DNA from 2 places in the Streptomyces sp. CNP082 genome. Region 2 is predicted to be linked to the other one. Evidence: predicted binding sites of a transcription regulator. Region 2 holds the regulator's gene; the other holds the start of a gene.
What was found. Region 2 encodes HrcA, which represses chaperone genes, less so after heat shock. Its sites were predicted from a motif close to TTNGCACTCNGNNNNNCNGAGTGCNAA; they were not measured.
Positions count from the first base shown of each region.

Region 1: a site for HrcA is predicted at 3,652-3,678, ahead of groES (co-chaperone GroES). Genes of this name have one in related genera too.

Region 1 is NZ_JCANSZ010000023.1:49,723-57,453, forward strand. Features, by position in the region: gene B124_RS19420 (hypothetical protein) at 1-52, shown strand, start outside; gene B124_RS19425 (class I SAM-dependent methyltransferase) at 15-1,355, opposite strand; gene B124_RS19430 (polysaccharide deacetylase family protein) at 1,719-2,654, shown strand; gene B124_RS19435 (polysaccharide deacetylase family protein) at 2,651-3,592, shown strand; gene groES (co-chaperone GroES) at 3,827-4,135, shown strand; gene groL (chaperonin GroEL) at 4,261-5,886, shown strand; gene B124_RS19450 (aldo/keto reductase) at 6,076-7,071, opposite strand; gene B124_RS19455 (SDR family NAD(P)-dependent oxidoreductase) at 7,447-7,731, opposite strand, start outside.
Region 2 is NZ_JCANSZ010000008.1:62,950-70,680, forward strand. Features, by position in the region: gene B124_RS09800 (DUF3097 domain-containing protein) at 1-538, opposite strand, end outside; gene B124_RS09805 (MBL fold metallo-hydrolase) at 564-1,268, opposite strand; gene hrcA (heat-inducible transcriptional repressor HrcA) at 1,412-2,437, shown strand; gene dnaJ (molecular chaperone DnaJ) at 2,438-3,571, shown strand; gene B124_RS09820 (nitronate monooxygenase) at 3,718-4,812, shown strand; gene B124_RS09825 (16S rRNA (uracil(1498)-N(3))-methyltransferase) at 4,809-5,558, shown strand; gene B124_RS09830 (S41 family peptidase) at 5,740-7,731, shown strand, end outside.

The sequences.
Region 1 (7,731 bases), on a different contig from region 2:
GCACCGCTGGCGGTTCACGTCGCTGGGGCCGGACGACCCAGCAGCACCGTAGGGGCGCCCGCGACCCGGGTCAGGAAGACGGTGCAGGACGCCGCAGGCGGACCGCTGAGCTTCAGCATGCGCCGCAGCTCCTCGGGCTCGACGGCGGAGCCGCGCTTCTTGACGGTGACGCTGCCGACGCCGCGTTCGCGCAGCAGGGCGCGGAGCTTCTTGACGCTGAAGGGGAGCGAGTCGGTGATCTCGTACGCGGTGGCGTACGGGGTCGGCACCAGGCCGTCGGCCGCGACGTACGCGATGGTCGGGTCCAGCAGCCGGCCGCCGACCTGCGCCGCCACCTCGGCGACGAGGTGGGCGCGGACGACGGCGCCGTCCGGCTCGTACAGATAGCGGCCGACGGGTCCTGCCACCGGGTCGGGCAGACCGCGGCCGGTGAGGGTGACGCCGGCGGGCAGGATGGTCGCGCGACGGGCGCCGGGGGAGACGGCGCCGGAGGAGACCGCGTCAAGGGAGACGGCGTCAGGGGAGACCGCGTCGAGGGAGACCGCGTCGGGAACGGTGCCGAACCAGAGCACGGCCTCCTTCACGTCGCCGCCGTCGGAGACCCACTCCGCCTCGGCGTCGTCCGGCACCGCCTCGTGCGGGATGCCGGGGGCGACCTTCAGCGCCGCGTGCGAGACGCGGCGGGCGACCTCGACGGCCCAGGACAGCGGCGGGGAGTACGCCTCGGGGTCGAAGACACGCCCCCGCCCGCCCCCGCCCGGTCCGCCGCCCCGGCCCGCCGGGGCACCCCCTCCGCCCCGGCGGGCCGGGGCACCCCCCACGACCCGGCGCGCCGGGTCGATGAACACCGCGTCGTACTCCGAGATGTCCACCTCCCCCACCTCCGCGCACCGCACGTCGACCAGCTCCGCGAGCCCCAGCGCCGCCGCGTTGGCCCGCGCGGCGGCGGCCGTCGCCGGATCCCGGTCGACGGCGAGCACCGCGATCCCGGCCCGCGCCAGCGCCACCGCGTCGCCGCCGACGCCGCAGCACAGATCGGCGATCCGGGTGACGCCGAGCGCCGCGAACCGGGCCGCGCGGTGCGCTGCCACCGCGGTACGGGTCGCCTGCTCGACGCCGTCGGGGGTGAAGTACATCCGCTCCGCGTCCGCCCCGAACTTCGCCGCCGCCCGCTGCCGCAGCCGGGCCTGGCCGAGCGCGGCGGAGACCAGCGGGGCGGGGTGGGTGCGGCGCAGCCGGGTGGCGAGGGCCAGCTCGTCGGCGGGGTCGTGGTCGCGCAGCTCGTCGAGGAGGGTCTGCCCCTCGGGGGTGAGGAGACCGGCGAGGGAGCCAGCGGAGGCGTCGGGGCCGTGCATGCGCCCATTGTCCGCGACCGGTGACGCCTGCCCGCGCAGGCCGCCGTACTCGCCGTCGAAGCAGGCGCGGCAGAGGCTGGGTGGCGCCGTACCTGCGCGGGCCGCCGGGGCGGAGGCCCGGCCGTGGCCCGCAGCGCAGTTCGCCGCAGCGCCGCCGCGCCCGCCTTCCCGCCGTGCCCGAGGCGTACGCCCGGGCGGCTCCTCCCGCCGGACCGGCGGCCCGCGGTGTCCGGCCTCCCGCGACCCGGCCGGACGGCCTGCCCGCATCCGCCATGCGGGGGCCCGTACGGCGTGGCGGCATGACACCCGGGTCCGTGCCGGTGAGGATGCGGGCGTCACTAACTAATACGACAAAAGGGCAAAATGACCCCACGAGCTCTGCCCCACACGGGCTTCCTCACCCTGGCCGTCACCACCGCCCTCCTCGCCTCCCTCACCTCCGCCTGCTCCTCCGGCCCCGCCGGCCACCCCCGCCCCCTCACCGAGGGCGCCCAGGACGCCAAGCCCGCCCTCGCCGGCGCCCCCGCCGCCGCACCCGCCCGCGCGCTCGCCCGCACCGCGCAGCACCAGCGGCGCCTCCATGCCCGGCGGCTCGCCGCCGCCCGCGCCTGGGGCCTGGACGCGGCCCCGCTGCTGCCGCCCGCCCCGCCGCGCACCAAACCCGCGCTCGCCACCGAACCCGGCTACGAGACGGCCGGCGGCGGCCCCGGCCTGCCGCCGGTCATCACCCGGGTCCCGACCGACGACCGGGTGGTCTTCCTGACCATCGACGACGGCTACCGCAAGGACCCCGAGCTGCTGCGCATGCTGCGCGAACTCGACGTGCCCGTCAGCGCGTTCCTCGCCGACGAGGTCGCGAGCGACGGCTACGCCTACTTCCGCGCCCTCCGCGACCTCGGCACCACCGTCAACAACCACACCCTCCACCACCCCGACCTCCGCGAACTGCCCTACGCCTCCCAGCGCGAGGAGATCTGCGGCCAACAGCGCGTCCTGAAGCGCGAGATGGGCGCCGCACCGCGGATCTTCCGCCCGCCGTACGGCAACTACAACGGCGACACCCTGCGCGCCGCGCGGGACTGCGGCATCGAACTCGTGCCGCTGTGGCAGCAGGAGGCGTTCCCCGGCCGCTGGACGTACTCCCGGGGCGACACCGCGTTCCACCCCGGCGATATCGTGCTCACCCACTTCGAAGGACCTTCCGAATTCGGCGGCACGATGGCCGACGTCCTCCGTACGGTGCTCCGTAAGGCGAACGACGAGGGCTTCGCCGTTGCTCGCTTGGAGGAGTACGTATGAGGCGCACCCGCCGCTCCGGGCGGCGGTCGTCGGCCGCCGCGATAGCCGCCCTCTGTCTGCTGGCGCTCACCGCCTGCGCGGACGCGGCCCGGCCGACGGAGGAGTGGTTTCCGGAGAGCAGAGGCGAGCCCGCGGAGGGGAGTCCGGACGCGCGGCACGCGGGCCGTACGCCGCGCGCGCTGCCGGGCGGGGACGCCAAACGCGGCGAGGCGGGCGGGACCGGCGAGGCCGGCGAGGATTCAGCCCGCGCCGCCGATCCCACGGCGTACCGGCACTGGGGCCTCGACCGCCCCCTCGACCCGCCGCCCGCGCCCCCCGCGAGCCGCCCCGTGCAGCCGGCGGACTCCGGGCTGCCGGCCGTGACGGGCCGGGTGCCGACGCGGGACAAGGTCGTCTTCCTCACGATCGACGACGGCTGGGCGAAGGACCCCGAACTGATCCGGATGGCGGCGGATCTGGGGCTGCCGTTCAGCATGTTCCTCTCCGACTCCGCGGCCGGCGGGGACTACGGCTACTTCGAGGAACTGCGGCGCCTCGGCAACTCCGTCCACGGCCACACCCTCACCCACCCCGACCTCACGTCCCTGCCGTATGCCGAGCAGCGCCGCCAGATCTGCCGCCAGCAGGCCCGCGTCGCGGAGACCTTCGGGGTCCGCCCGACGCTCTTCCGGCCGCCCTACGGCGCGTACGACGCGGCGACGCTCAGGGCCGCCGCGTCGTGCGGCGTGCGCGCGATGCCGCTGTGGCGGGCGGAGATGAAGGCGAGCGGCCTGGAGTACCGCAGCGGCGGCCGGCTGCGCCCCGGCGACATCGTGCTGGCGCACTTCCGGGGGCCGGAGCAGCAGGGCGGCCGGACGATGACGGACGTGCTGGCGGAGCTGGTACGGGAGGTCCAGCGGCAGGGCTTCACGGTGGCCCGGCTGGAGGACTACATGTGACGCGGGCGGTCGTGGCCCGTACGACTGTACGAGCGGCGGGCGGCGCCACGGGTGGCAATCTGGCACTCGGCTTGACCGAGTGCTAAAGCGCGGCATAACCTCGGCTCTGGCACTCCCCCAGCGAGAGTGCCAACACAGCGACGAGGCGGATCCGGCACCCGCGACGACGGATCCACCAGGGTCGCCACCCCAGACATTCAACCCCGCGAGATCTCCGAAGGGGGAGGTCGGATCGTGACGACCGCCAGCACCAAGGTTGCCATCAAGCCGCTTGAGGACCGCATCGTGGTCCAGACGCTCGACGCCGAGGAGACCACGGCCTCGGGCCTGGTCATCCCGGACACCGCCAAGGAGAAGCCCCAGGAGGGCGTCGTCCTGGCCGTCGGCCCGGGCCGCTTCGAGGACGGCAAGCGGCTGCCGCTCGACGTCTCCGTCGGCGACGTCGTTCTCTACAGCAAGTACGGCGGCACCGAGGTGAAGTACAACAACGAGGACTACCTCGTCCTCTCTGCCCGCGACGTGCTCGCGATCATCGAGAAGTAACGGGGCGCTTCCCGCTTCTTCCCGCACCAGGCCGCGCCCCGGATCCGTTCATCGAGCAGGACATATCGAAACGGGCCGGGGCGTCGGCGCTCCCTACGGCGCCCCCTTGAGAGGATCCACGTTCCATGGCGAAGACTCTGAAGTTCGACGAGGACGCCCGCCGCGCTCTTGAGCGCGGCGTGGACAAGCTCGCCGACACCGTGAAGGTGACGATCGGCCCCAGGGGCCGCAACGTCGTCATCGACAAGAAGTTCGGTGCCCCGACCATCACCAACGACGGCGTGACCATCGCCCGTGAGATCGAGGTCGAGGACCCGTACGAGAACCTGGGCGTCCAGCTTGTGAAGGAGGTGGCGACCAAGACCAACGACGTCGCGGGCGACGGCACCACCACCGCCACGGTGCTGGCCCAGGCGCTGGTCCGCGAGGGCCTGCGCAACGTGGCCGCCGGCGCCTCCCCCTCCGCGCTCAAGCGCGGCATCGACGCCGCCGTCGCGGCCATCTCCGATGACCTGCTGAAGGCCGCCAGCCCGATCGACTCCAAGTCCGACATCGCCGCGGTCGCCGCGCTGTCCGCGCAGGACGAGCAGGTGGGCCAGCTCATCGGCGAGGCCATGGACAAGGTCGGCAAGGACGGGGTCATCACCGTCGAGGAGTCCAACACCTTCGGCCTGGAGCTGGACTTCACCGAGGGCATGGCCTTCGACAAGGGCTACCTGTCGCACTACATGGTGACCGACCAGGACCGCATGGAGGCGGTGCTGGAGGACCCGTACATCCTGATCACCCAGGGCAAGATCTCCTCCATCCAGGACCTGCTGCCGCTGCTGGAGAAGGTCATGCAGGCCGGCTCGTCGAAGCCGCTGCTGATCGTCGCCGAGGACGTGGAGGGCGAGGCGCTGTCCACCCTCGTCGTCAACAAGATCCGCGGCACCTTCAACTCCGTCGCCGTCAAGGCCCCCGGCTTCGGCGACCGCCGCAAGGCGATGCTCGGCGACATGGCCACCCTCACCGGCGGCACCGTGGTCTCCGAGGAGGTCGGCCTCAAGCTCGACCAGGTGGGCCTCGAGGTGCTGGGCACGGCCCGCCGCGTGGTCATCACCAAGGACGACACGACGATCGTCGACGGCGCCGGCAAGTCCGACGAGGTCGCCGGCCGGGTCGCGCAGATCAAGGCGGAGATCGACGCCACGGACTCCGACTGGGACCGCGAGAAGCTGCAGGAGCGGCTGGCGAAGCTGGCCGGCGGCGTGTGCGTCATCCGCGTCGGCGCGGCCACCGAGGTCGAGCTGAAGGAGAAGAAGCACCGTCTGGAGGACGCGATCTCCGCCACCCGCGCGGCGGTCGAGGAGGGCATCGTCTCCGGCGGCGGCTCGGCGCTCGTCCACGCCGCGAAGGTGCTGGAGGACGGCCTCGGCCTCACCGGCGACGAGGCCACCGGCGTCGCGGTCGTGCGCCGCGCTGCGGTCGAGCCGCTGCGGTGGATCGCGGAGAACGCGGGCCTTGAGGGGTACGTCATCACCTCCAAGGTCGGCGAGCTGTCGGCCGGCCAGGGCTTCAACGCCGCCACCGGCGAGTACGGCGACCTGGTGAAGGCCGGCGTCATCGACCCGGTGAAGGTGACCCGCTCGGCGCTGGAGAACGCGGCGTCGATCGCCTCCCTGCTGCTCACGACGGAGAGCGCGGTGGTGGAGAAGCCGGAGCCGGAGGAGGACCAGGGCCACGCCCACGGCCACGGCCACGCGCACTGACCTCCGGTCGGGCGACGGGTTCCGGACCCGGGCTGTTACACGACAGGGCCTCGCCTCCGTACGTATCCGTACGGGGGCGAGGCCCTGCGGCGTGTGGTGCGGGGCACCCGGGGCGAGCGCAGCGGGTTTCCGGCGCGCCGCCTGACCGCGGCCGAGGAGACGGCCGGCCGCATACCCGAGTCAGACCCGTCACGGCGCGGTCGGGGTCGCGGTCGGGGCGCGCTCGTCCAGCAGCCCCTCCGCGCGCAGGTCGGACCAGACTCCGTCCGGGATCCGCGTACCGAACGCGGCCAGGTTGTCCCGTACCTCGTCCGTGCTGCGCATGCCCAGCACGATGCCGGCGACGACGGGATGCAGCAGCGGGAAGGCCATCGCCACCTGCGGGACGGTCGCGCCGTGCCGCTCGCAGACGTCCGCGATCCGCTCCACCCGCCGCACCAGCTCCGGGTCTGCGGGGGCGTAGTCGAAGCGGGCCCCGGGCGCGGGCCGGCCGGTCGCCAGCAGCCCGGAGTTGAAGACGGAGGCGGCCAGGACCGTGACCCCGCGCTCGGCGCAGGCCGGCAGCAGCTCGTCCAGCGCGCTGTGGTCCAGCAGGGTGTAGCGGCCGGAGAGCATCACCACGTCCGCGTCGGTCTCCCGCACCAGGCGGGTCAGCTTCCCCGGGTGGTACATCCCGGCGCCGACCGCCCCGACCACGCCCTCGGCACGCAGCTCGGCGAGCGCCGGGTAGCCGTGCCGCAGTGCGTCCTCGAAGTGCTCCTCGGCATCGTGCAGATACAGCACGTCGATCCGGTCCACGCCGATACGGCCGAGGGAGTCCTCGACGCTGCGCCGGATACCGTCGCGGGAGAAGTCCCACACCCGGCGGTGGGTGGCCGGCACGGCGAAGAACTCGTCCATGCGCCCACCCGGATCCTGGGGCACCAGCAGCCGCCCCACCTTCGTCGACAGCGTGAACTCCGCCCGCGGCTTGCCACGCAGCAGTTCGCCGATGCGACGCTCGGACTGGCCGATGCCGTAGTGCGGGGCGGTGTCGAAGTAACGGATCCCGCCGTCCCAGGCGGCACCCAGGGCCCGCGCCGCGGTGTCATCGTCCAGCGGCGCGAACAGCCCGCCGAGCGGCCCGCCCCCGAAACCGAGCTCGGTGACGTCGACGTCGGTCCTGCCGAGCGGATGGGTACGCATACGACGACTCTCTTCCCTGCGTGACCGGAAACCCGTGGGCCAACGATACGGATCGTCTCCTTGGTTTCGGGGGCGGAGCCCCCGGGTTTCGGGGTGGGGCGGCGTCGGGTGTTCGGGGCGATGGCCTGGTGCGGCGGGGCCGCGTGGGTGCGGGGGTTTGGGGCGGAGCGCCGGGGGGTCTCGGGGGCGGAGCCCCCGAGTTTCGGGAAGGGGCGGGGTCGGGGAACATCCTCCCTCCGCCTACCGGCACCGGAGCGTTGCCGGGCAGGGGGCTACCGCGGTGACGCTGCCGGGGGCTCGGGGCTCGGGGCTCGGGGCTCGGGGCTCGGGGGCCGGGGCCGGGGCCGGGGGGCCCGGGGCGGGCCGGGAACCCCGTTACCGCGGGCCGTACTTGCGGCCCGCGCCCGACGAGAACCGCCCCAGCACCTCCCGCGGCACCAGCTTCGCCGCCCCCATCAGCGCCTTGTACCGCACGTCCGGGATCGACACCGTACGGCCCCTCCGCAGGTCCCGCAGCCCCTCCGCCACCACCTTGTCCGCGTCCAGCCACATCCACCCCGGGATGTTGTCCGTCCCCATCCCCGCCCGCTCGTGGAACTCCGTCCGCACGAACCCCGGGCACAGCACCATCAGCCGCACCCCGCTGCCCGCCAGGTCCCG
Region 2 (7,731 bases):
ACTCCTTCGTGCCCGGCACCAGGTGGTCCACCAGCACCCCCAGGCGGGCGTCCGGGCCCGGGGCGAAGGAGGCGACGACCGACGGGAGGTCGTCCACGCCCTCCAGGTACTCCACCACCACGCCCTCGACCCGCAGGTCGTGGCCCCAGACACGCTCCACCAGCTCCGCGTCGTGGCGGCCCTCGACATAGATGCGGCCGGCGCGGGCCACTCGCGGGGTGTGGTCGCGGACGGCGATCGAGCCGGAGGCGGAGAGCAGGGGGCCCGACGGGCGGGGGGTGCGGCCGGGGGGTACGAGGGTGACCGGCTTGCCGTCGATCATGAAGCCGCGGGGGGTGAGCGGGAAGACCCGGTGCTTGCCGAAGCGGTCCTCCAGGGTCACCGTCCGGCCCTCGGCGGTCTTCTCCGTGCGGATGACCGCGCCGCAGAATCCCGTGGTCACCTCCTCCACCACGAGGTCCGGGTCGGCCGGCACCTCGGGGGCGGGCTGCTGCGGCTTCTTCCAGGGGGGCGTGAGGTCGGTGTCGTAGCGGCGCACGGGGCGAGACTACGACAAGAAGGTGCTACGGCAAGCCCCGCGCCAGCTCGTCGCGTTGGGCCCGGACGAAGTCCGCGCCGACCGCCGCGCCGTGCCCCGGGACGTACACCGCCTCGTCCCCGCCCAGCGCCAGCAGCCGGTCCAGCGCCGCGGGCCACCGCGCCGGGTCCGCGTCCCGGCCCGCCTGCGGGGGGCCCGACTCCTCCACCAGGTCGCCGCAGAACACGACGGCCGGCCGGCCCGGGACGTACACCGCCATGTCGTGCGACGAGTGCGCCGCGCCCAGCTCGGCGAGCAGCACCTCCCGGCCGCCCCCGAGGTCCAGCGGGTACGTGCCGGACACCGCGTGCCGCGGGGCGACCAGCACGTCGGCGGCCTCCGCCGCCGCGTCCCGGTCCAGGCCGTGGCGTACAGCGTCCGCGCGCAGCTCGTCCCGGCCCGGCCCGCGGAGCAGCGCCGCCATGCCCGCGGGGCCGTAGACCTCGGCGCCGGCGAAGGCGGCGGTGCCGAGCACGTGGTCGAAGTGCGGATGCGTGAGCGCGATACGGGTCACGGGGCGGCCGAAGCGGTCCCGTACGGCCTGCCGCAGCTCCGCGCCCTCCCTGAGCGAGGCGCCCGTGTCCACGAGCAGCACGCCTTCCGCGCCGCCCACCGCCCCCGCGGTCGCGTCCCAGCGGGGCAGGCGGCGCCGTACGACGTCCGGCGCGAGCTCTTCCCAACCGCCACTCATGCCCCGACGCTATACCGTGACCGGTCGCCTTGCCTGAGCTGCCGTACCCGGCCGTACACTGGCCCGGAACCCTGGCACTCCCCGCCGTCGAGTGCCAGCGGCAGAACGACCGGACGGGACCGATGAGTGCGGAGGTGGGCAGCATGCTCAGCGAGCGCCGGCTCGAAGTGCTGCGCGCCATCGTGCAGGACTACGTGGGCACGGAGGAGCCGGTCGGCTCCAAGGCGCTCACCGAGCGGCACCGCCTGGGTGTCTCCCCGGCCACGGTGCGTAACGACATGGCCGCCCTGGAGGACGAGGGGTTCATCGCCCAGCCGCACACCAGCGCCGGCCGCATCCCCACCGACAAGGGCTACCGGCTGTTCGTCGACAAGCTCGCCGACGTCAAGCCGCTGAGCGCGCCCGAGCGGCGGGCCATCCAGAACTTCCTGTCCGGCGCCGTCGACCTCGACGACGTCGTGGGGCGCACGGTGCGGCTGCTCGCGCAGTTGACGCGGCAGGTGGCGGTGGTGCAGTACCCGTCGCTGACCCGCTCGACCGTGCGCCACGTCGAGCTGCTCCAACTCGCCCCCGCGCGCGTCATGCTCGTGCTCATCACGGACACCGGCCGCGTCGAGCAGCGCCTCATCGACTGCCCGGCGCCGTTCGGCGAGGAGTCCCTCGCCGACCTGCGCGCCCGGCTCAACAGCCGGGTCGTCGCCCGCCGGTTCAGCGACGTGCCGCGGCTGGTGGCCGACCTCGCCGAGTCCTTCCCTGCGGACGACCGCGGCACGGTGCAGACCGTGCTGTCGGTGCTGCTGGAGACGCTGGTGGAGGAGACCGAGGAGCGGCTGATGATCGGCGGCACCGCCAACCTCACCCGCTTCGACCACGACTTCCCGCTCACCATCCGGCCGGTGCTGGAGGCGCTGGAGGAGCAGGTGGTGCTGCTGCGGCTGCTCGGTGAGGTGAAGGAGCCGGGCATGAGGGTACGTATCGGTCACGAGAACGACCATGAGGGACTCACCTCCACCTCGGTCGTCTCCGTCGGATACGGTTCTGGCGGCGACACCGGTGAAGCCGTCGCCAAGCTCGGCGTGGTCGGACCTACCCGCATGGACTACCCCGGAACGATGGGAGCGGTACGCGCAGTGGCACGGTACGTCGGACAGATCCTGGCGGAGTCATAAGTGGCCACGGACTACTACGCGGTCCTCGGCGTCGGACGCGACGCGTCGCAGGAAGAGATCAAGAAGGCGTTCCGCAGGCTCGCCCGCGAGCTGCACCCGGACGTGAACCCGGATCCGAAGACCCAGGAGCGGTTCAAGGAGATCAACGCCGCTTACGAGGTGCTCTCGGACCCGCAGAAGAAGCAGGTCTACGATCTCGGCGGCGACCCGCTGTCGCAGAACGGCGCCGCGGCCGGCGGCTTCGGCGCCGGCGGCTTCGGCAACCTCTCCGACATCATGGACGCCTTCTTCGGCACCGCGGGCCAGCGCGGGCCGCGGTCGCGCACCCGCCGCGGCCAGGACGCCATGATCCGGCTCGAAATCGAGCTGGAGGAGGCGGCGTTCGGCGCCACCAAGGAGATCCAGGTCGACACCGCGGTGGTCTGCGGCACCTGCAACGGCGAGGGCGCGGCGCCCGGCACGTCGGCGCAGACGTGCGACATGTGCCGCGGTCGCGGCGAGGTCTCGCAGGTCACCCGGTCCTTCCTCGGCCAGGTCATGACCTCCCGGCCCTGCCCCCAGTGCCAGGGCTTCGGCACGGTCGTGCCCAACCCGTGCCCCGAGTGCGCGGGCGACGGCCGGGTGCGCTCGCGGCGCACCCTGACGGTCAAGATCCCCGCGGGCGTCGACACCGGCACGCGCATCCAGCACGCCGGCGAGGGCGAGGTCGGCCCGGGCGGCGGCCCGGCGGGCGACCTGTACGTGGAGATCCGCGAGCTGCCGCACCCGATCTTCCAGCGCCGCGGCGACGATCTGCACTGCACGGTGACGATCCCGATGACGGCGGCCTCGCTGGGCACGAAGGTCAATCTGGAGACGCTCGACGGCCTGGAAGAGGTCGACATCCGTCCCGGTACGCAGTCGGGGCAGTCGATTCCGCTGCACCAGCGCGGCGTGACGCACCTGCGCGGCGGCGGCCGGGGTGACCTGGTCGTGCACGTCGAGGTCGAGACGCCGCAGAAGCTGGACCCGGAGCAGGAGCGGTTGCTGCGGCAGCTCGCCCAACTGCGCGGCGAGGAGCGTCCGCTGGGCCAGTTCAAGCCGGGCCAGCAGGGGCTGTTCTCGCGGCTGAAAGACGCCTGGAGCGGACGCTAGCCGTACTGGTCGCCGCCGGGGTCCCGTCGGGTGAGGTGACCCCGGTGCGGCGGGTCGGGCGTACGCGTCCCCGGTGCGTGAAGACGTGCGCATTCCATGATCCGGCGGGGGCCGCCGACGGCCGGCCTGCATGACAGGATGAGGCCATGCCCACCGAGCTGAACGATCTCTTCACCTTTCCGATCGTGCAGGCGCCCATGGCCGGTGGCGCATCCTGCCCGCAGCTCGCCGCCGGGGTGCTGGAGGGCGGCGGCCTGGCGTTCCTCGCCGCGGGGTACAAGACCCCCGAGGCGATGTACGAGGAGATCCGCCAGCTGAGGGCCGTCACCGACCGCCCCTTCGGCGTCAACCTCTTCATGCCCCAGCCCTCCGCGCCGCCGGACCCCGCCCAGATCGAGGCGTACGCCGAGCAGTTGGCCGGCGAGGCCGAGTGGTACGGCACCCGGCTGGGCGACGCCGAGGCCGGCACGGAAGACGCCTTCGACGCCAAGGTGGCCATACTCCTGGACGAGCCGGTGGCGCTGGTGTCGTTCACCTTCGGCTGCCCCGAGCCGGCCGTGCTCGACGCCTTCGCCCGCGCCGGCACGTACACCGTCGTGACCGTCACCAACGTCGTCGAGGCGCGCCGCGCGCAGGCCGCCGGCGCCGGCGCCGTGTGCGTGCAGGGCGTCGAAGCCGGCGGCCACCAGGGCGGCTTCCGCAACGACCCGCGCGACGACGACGTGGGCCGCGGGCTGCTCACGCTGCTCGCCGAGGTGCTGGAGGCGGTCGACGTCCCCGTGATCGCCGCCGGCGGGCTGATGCGCGGCGGGCAGATCGCCGCGGTGCTCTCGGCCGGTGCCGCCGCCGCGCAGCTCGGCACCGCGTTCCTGGTCTGCCCCGAGTCCGGCGCCAGTGCGGTGCACAAACGGGCCGTCACCGGCGGGGTGTTCACGCGTACGGAGCTGACCCGCGCCTTCTCCGGCCGCCCCGCACGCGGGCTGGTCAACCGGTTCGTACGCGAACACGGCCCGTACGCCCCCGCCGCCTACCCGCAACTGCACCACCTGACCTCCCCGCTGCGCGCCGCCGCCGCCCGCGTCGGCGACCCGCAGGGCATGGCGCTGTGGGCCGGCCAGGGCTACCGGCTGGCGCGCGAACTGCCCGCCGCCGAGCTGGTGGAGCTGCTGGCCCGGGAGCTGGCCGAAGCGCTCACCGGGACGACCCAGCCCGCCGGCGATGTCCCCGGGGGCGTGCTGTGACCGCGCCGGTCTTCGTCGCCGACGCCGCCGTGCTGGACGCGGCCCGCCCCGGCGCGGTGCTGGCGCTGACCGGGCCCGAGGGGCGGCACGCGGTGTCCGTACGGCGGCTGCAGGCCGGCGAGGACGTCGTCCTCACCGACGGCGCGGGGCGCGGCGCGTACGGCACGGTGGCCGGCGCACAGGGCCGCGACCGGCTGCTGGTGACCTGCGCCGAGGTGCGCGAGGAGCCGGCGCCGAGCCCCCGGCTGACCGTCGTGCAGGCGCTGCCGAAGGGCGACCGCGGCGAGCTGGCCGTCGAGACTATGACCGAGACCGGCGTGGACGCGGTGGTGCCGTGGGCGGCGGCCCGCTGCGTGACCCGCTGGCGCGCGGAGCGCGGGCAGAAGGCCCTGGCCAAGTGGCGCGCCACCGCCCGCGAGGCGGGCAAGCAGGCCCGCCGGCTGCGCTTCCCCGAGATCGCCGGGCTGCACTCGACGAAGGAGCTGCTGCCGCTGCTCGCGGGCGCGGCGTTCACCGCCGTGCTGCACGAGGAGGGCGCCGCGCCGCTGGCCGCGGCGGCGCTGCCGCGGGCGGGGGAGATCGTGCTCGTGGTCGGCCCCGAGGGCGGGGTCGCGCCGGAGGAGCTGGCCGCGTTCGAGAGCGCGGGCGCCGGGGCGTACCGGCTGGGGCCGACCGTGCTGCGCACCTCCACCGCCGGCACCGCGGCGGGTGCGGTGGTGCTCGCGGCGACCGGCCGGTGGTCCTGAGGCGAGAGGCCACCTACGCCCGGATCCTGACGTTCCGTACGCTGGGATCGCGGGTATTTCCCAAGGAGTTCGGGCTTACGTCCCGGTTCGTTCCACTCCGGGACAGAGCGACTACAGGACGAAGGTCACACCGCACCGCAAAGCGGTGGTGAGTGCCGCCTTCGCATGATGGGATGATCGCGTGACTCAGCCTGCTTACCTGCGATTCCCGCACCTGCACGGCGACTTGATCACCTTCACGGCGGAGGACGACGTCTGGGCCGCGCCCCTCGACGGCGGCCGGGCCTGGCGGGTCAGCGCCGACAACATGCCGGTCGACCACCCCCGCCTGGCCCCCGACGGCACCTGCGTCGCCTGGACCTCCACCCGCGACGGCGACCCGGAGGTCCTCACCGCGCCCGTCGACGGCGGCGCGCCCGTGCGGCTGACGTACTGGGGCAGCGGCAAGACCTCCGTACGCGGCTGGACGCCCGACGGCGACGTGCTGGCGCTGACCACCCACGGCCAGTACTCGCTGCGCCGCACCTGGGCGCGCGCCGTGCCGACCGACGGCGGGCCCGCGCACACGCTGCCGTTCGGCCCCGTCGGGAACGTCGCGTACGGGCCGGAGGGCCGCGTCGCGCTGCTCACCGCGACCATGGGCCGGGAGGCGGCGTACTGGAAGCGCTACCGCGGCGGCACCGCCGGCCGGCTGTGGGTGCGCACCGCGCCCGACGCGGAGTTCACCCGGCCCGCCGGGCTGGACGCCGTCCTCGGCAACGCCGAGTATCCGCTCTGGGCCGGCGGGCGGCTGGCGTTCCTCTCCGACCACGAGGGCACCGGCGCGCTGTACTCCGCGGACCTGGCGGACCTCCCGGATCCCGCAGCCCCCGACCCGTACGCCGCGCTGCGCCGCCACACCCCACTCGGCGGCTTCTACGCCCGCCACGCCGCCACCGACGGTACCCGCGTCGTCTACGCCAGCGCCGGCGAACTGTGGCTCCTCGACGGCCTCGACGAAGGCACCGAGCCCCGCCGCCTCGACATCCGCCTCGGCGGCCAGCGCACCGACCTGCGCCCCCGCCCGCTGCGCGCCCGCTACAACCTCGGCGCCGCCCGCCCCGACCACACCGGCCGCGGCAGCGCCGTCGAGATCCGCGGCACCCTGCACTGGGTGACCCACCGCGAGGGCCCGGCCCGTGCGCTGGCCGCGGAGCCGGGCGTACGGGCCCGGATGCCGCGGGTGTTCCGGGCCGAGGGCGCCGAGCACGTGGTGTTCGTGACCGACGCCGAGGGCGAGGACGCGCTGGAGTTCACCCCCGCCGCCGGCCGCGACGCCGGGGCCACCCCCCGCCGCGTCGCCGCCGGGCGCCTCGGCCGCGCCACCGCGCTGGCCGTCGCGCCGGACGGCAGCCGCGTGGCCGTCGCCGCGCACGACGGCCGGGTGCTGCTCGTCGAACGCGCCTCGGGCGACGTACGCGAGGTGGACGCCAGCGCGTACGGCGACGCCAGCGGGCTGGTGTTCTCGCCCGACTCCGCCTGGCTGGCCTGGTCCCACCCGGGCCCCGGCGAGCTGCGGCAGCTACGGCTGGCCACCACCGACGGGCTGGCCGTCGCCGAGGCCACGCCGCTGCGCTTCCGCGACTTCTCCCCGGCGTTCACCGCCGACGGCAAACACCTGGCGTTCCTGTCCGAGCGGGCCTTCGACCCCGTCTACGACAGCCACGTCTTCGACCTGTCGTTCCCGTACGCCTGCCGCCCCCACCTGATCACGCTGGCCGCCGAGACGCCCTCGCCGTTCGGCCCGCAGCGCCACGGCCGGGCCCCCGAGCGCGGCGGCTCCGACGACGGCGACGACGCCGGCTCCGGCGACACCCCGCCGGTCACCCGCATCGACCTCGACGGCCTCGCCGACCGCATCCTGCCCTTCCCCGTCGAAGCCTCCCGGTACTCGACCCTGCGCGCCGCGGAAGGCGGCCTGCTGTGGCTCGTCCACCCGCTGCGCGGCATCCTGGGCACCGACACCGCGGGCCCCGACGACGACGGGCCCACCACCCGGCTGGAGCGCTACGACCTCGGCAAGCAGCGCGTCGAGGAACTCGCCGACGACGCCGACGGCTTCACCGTCACCGGCGACGGCACCCGGCTCCTGCTGCGCACCGACGGCAAGCTGAAGGTCGTCCCCGCCGACCGC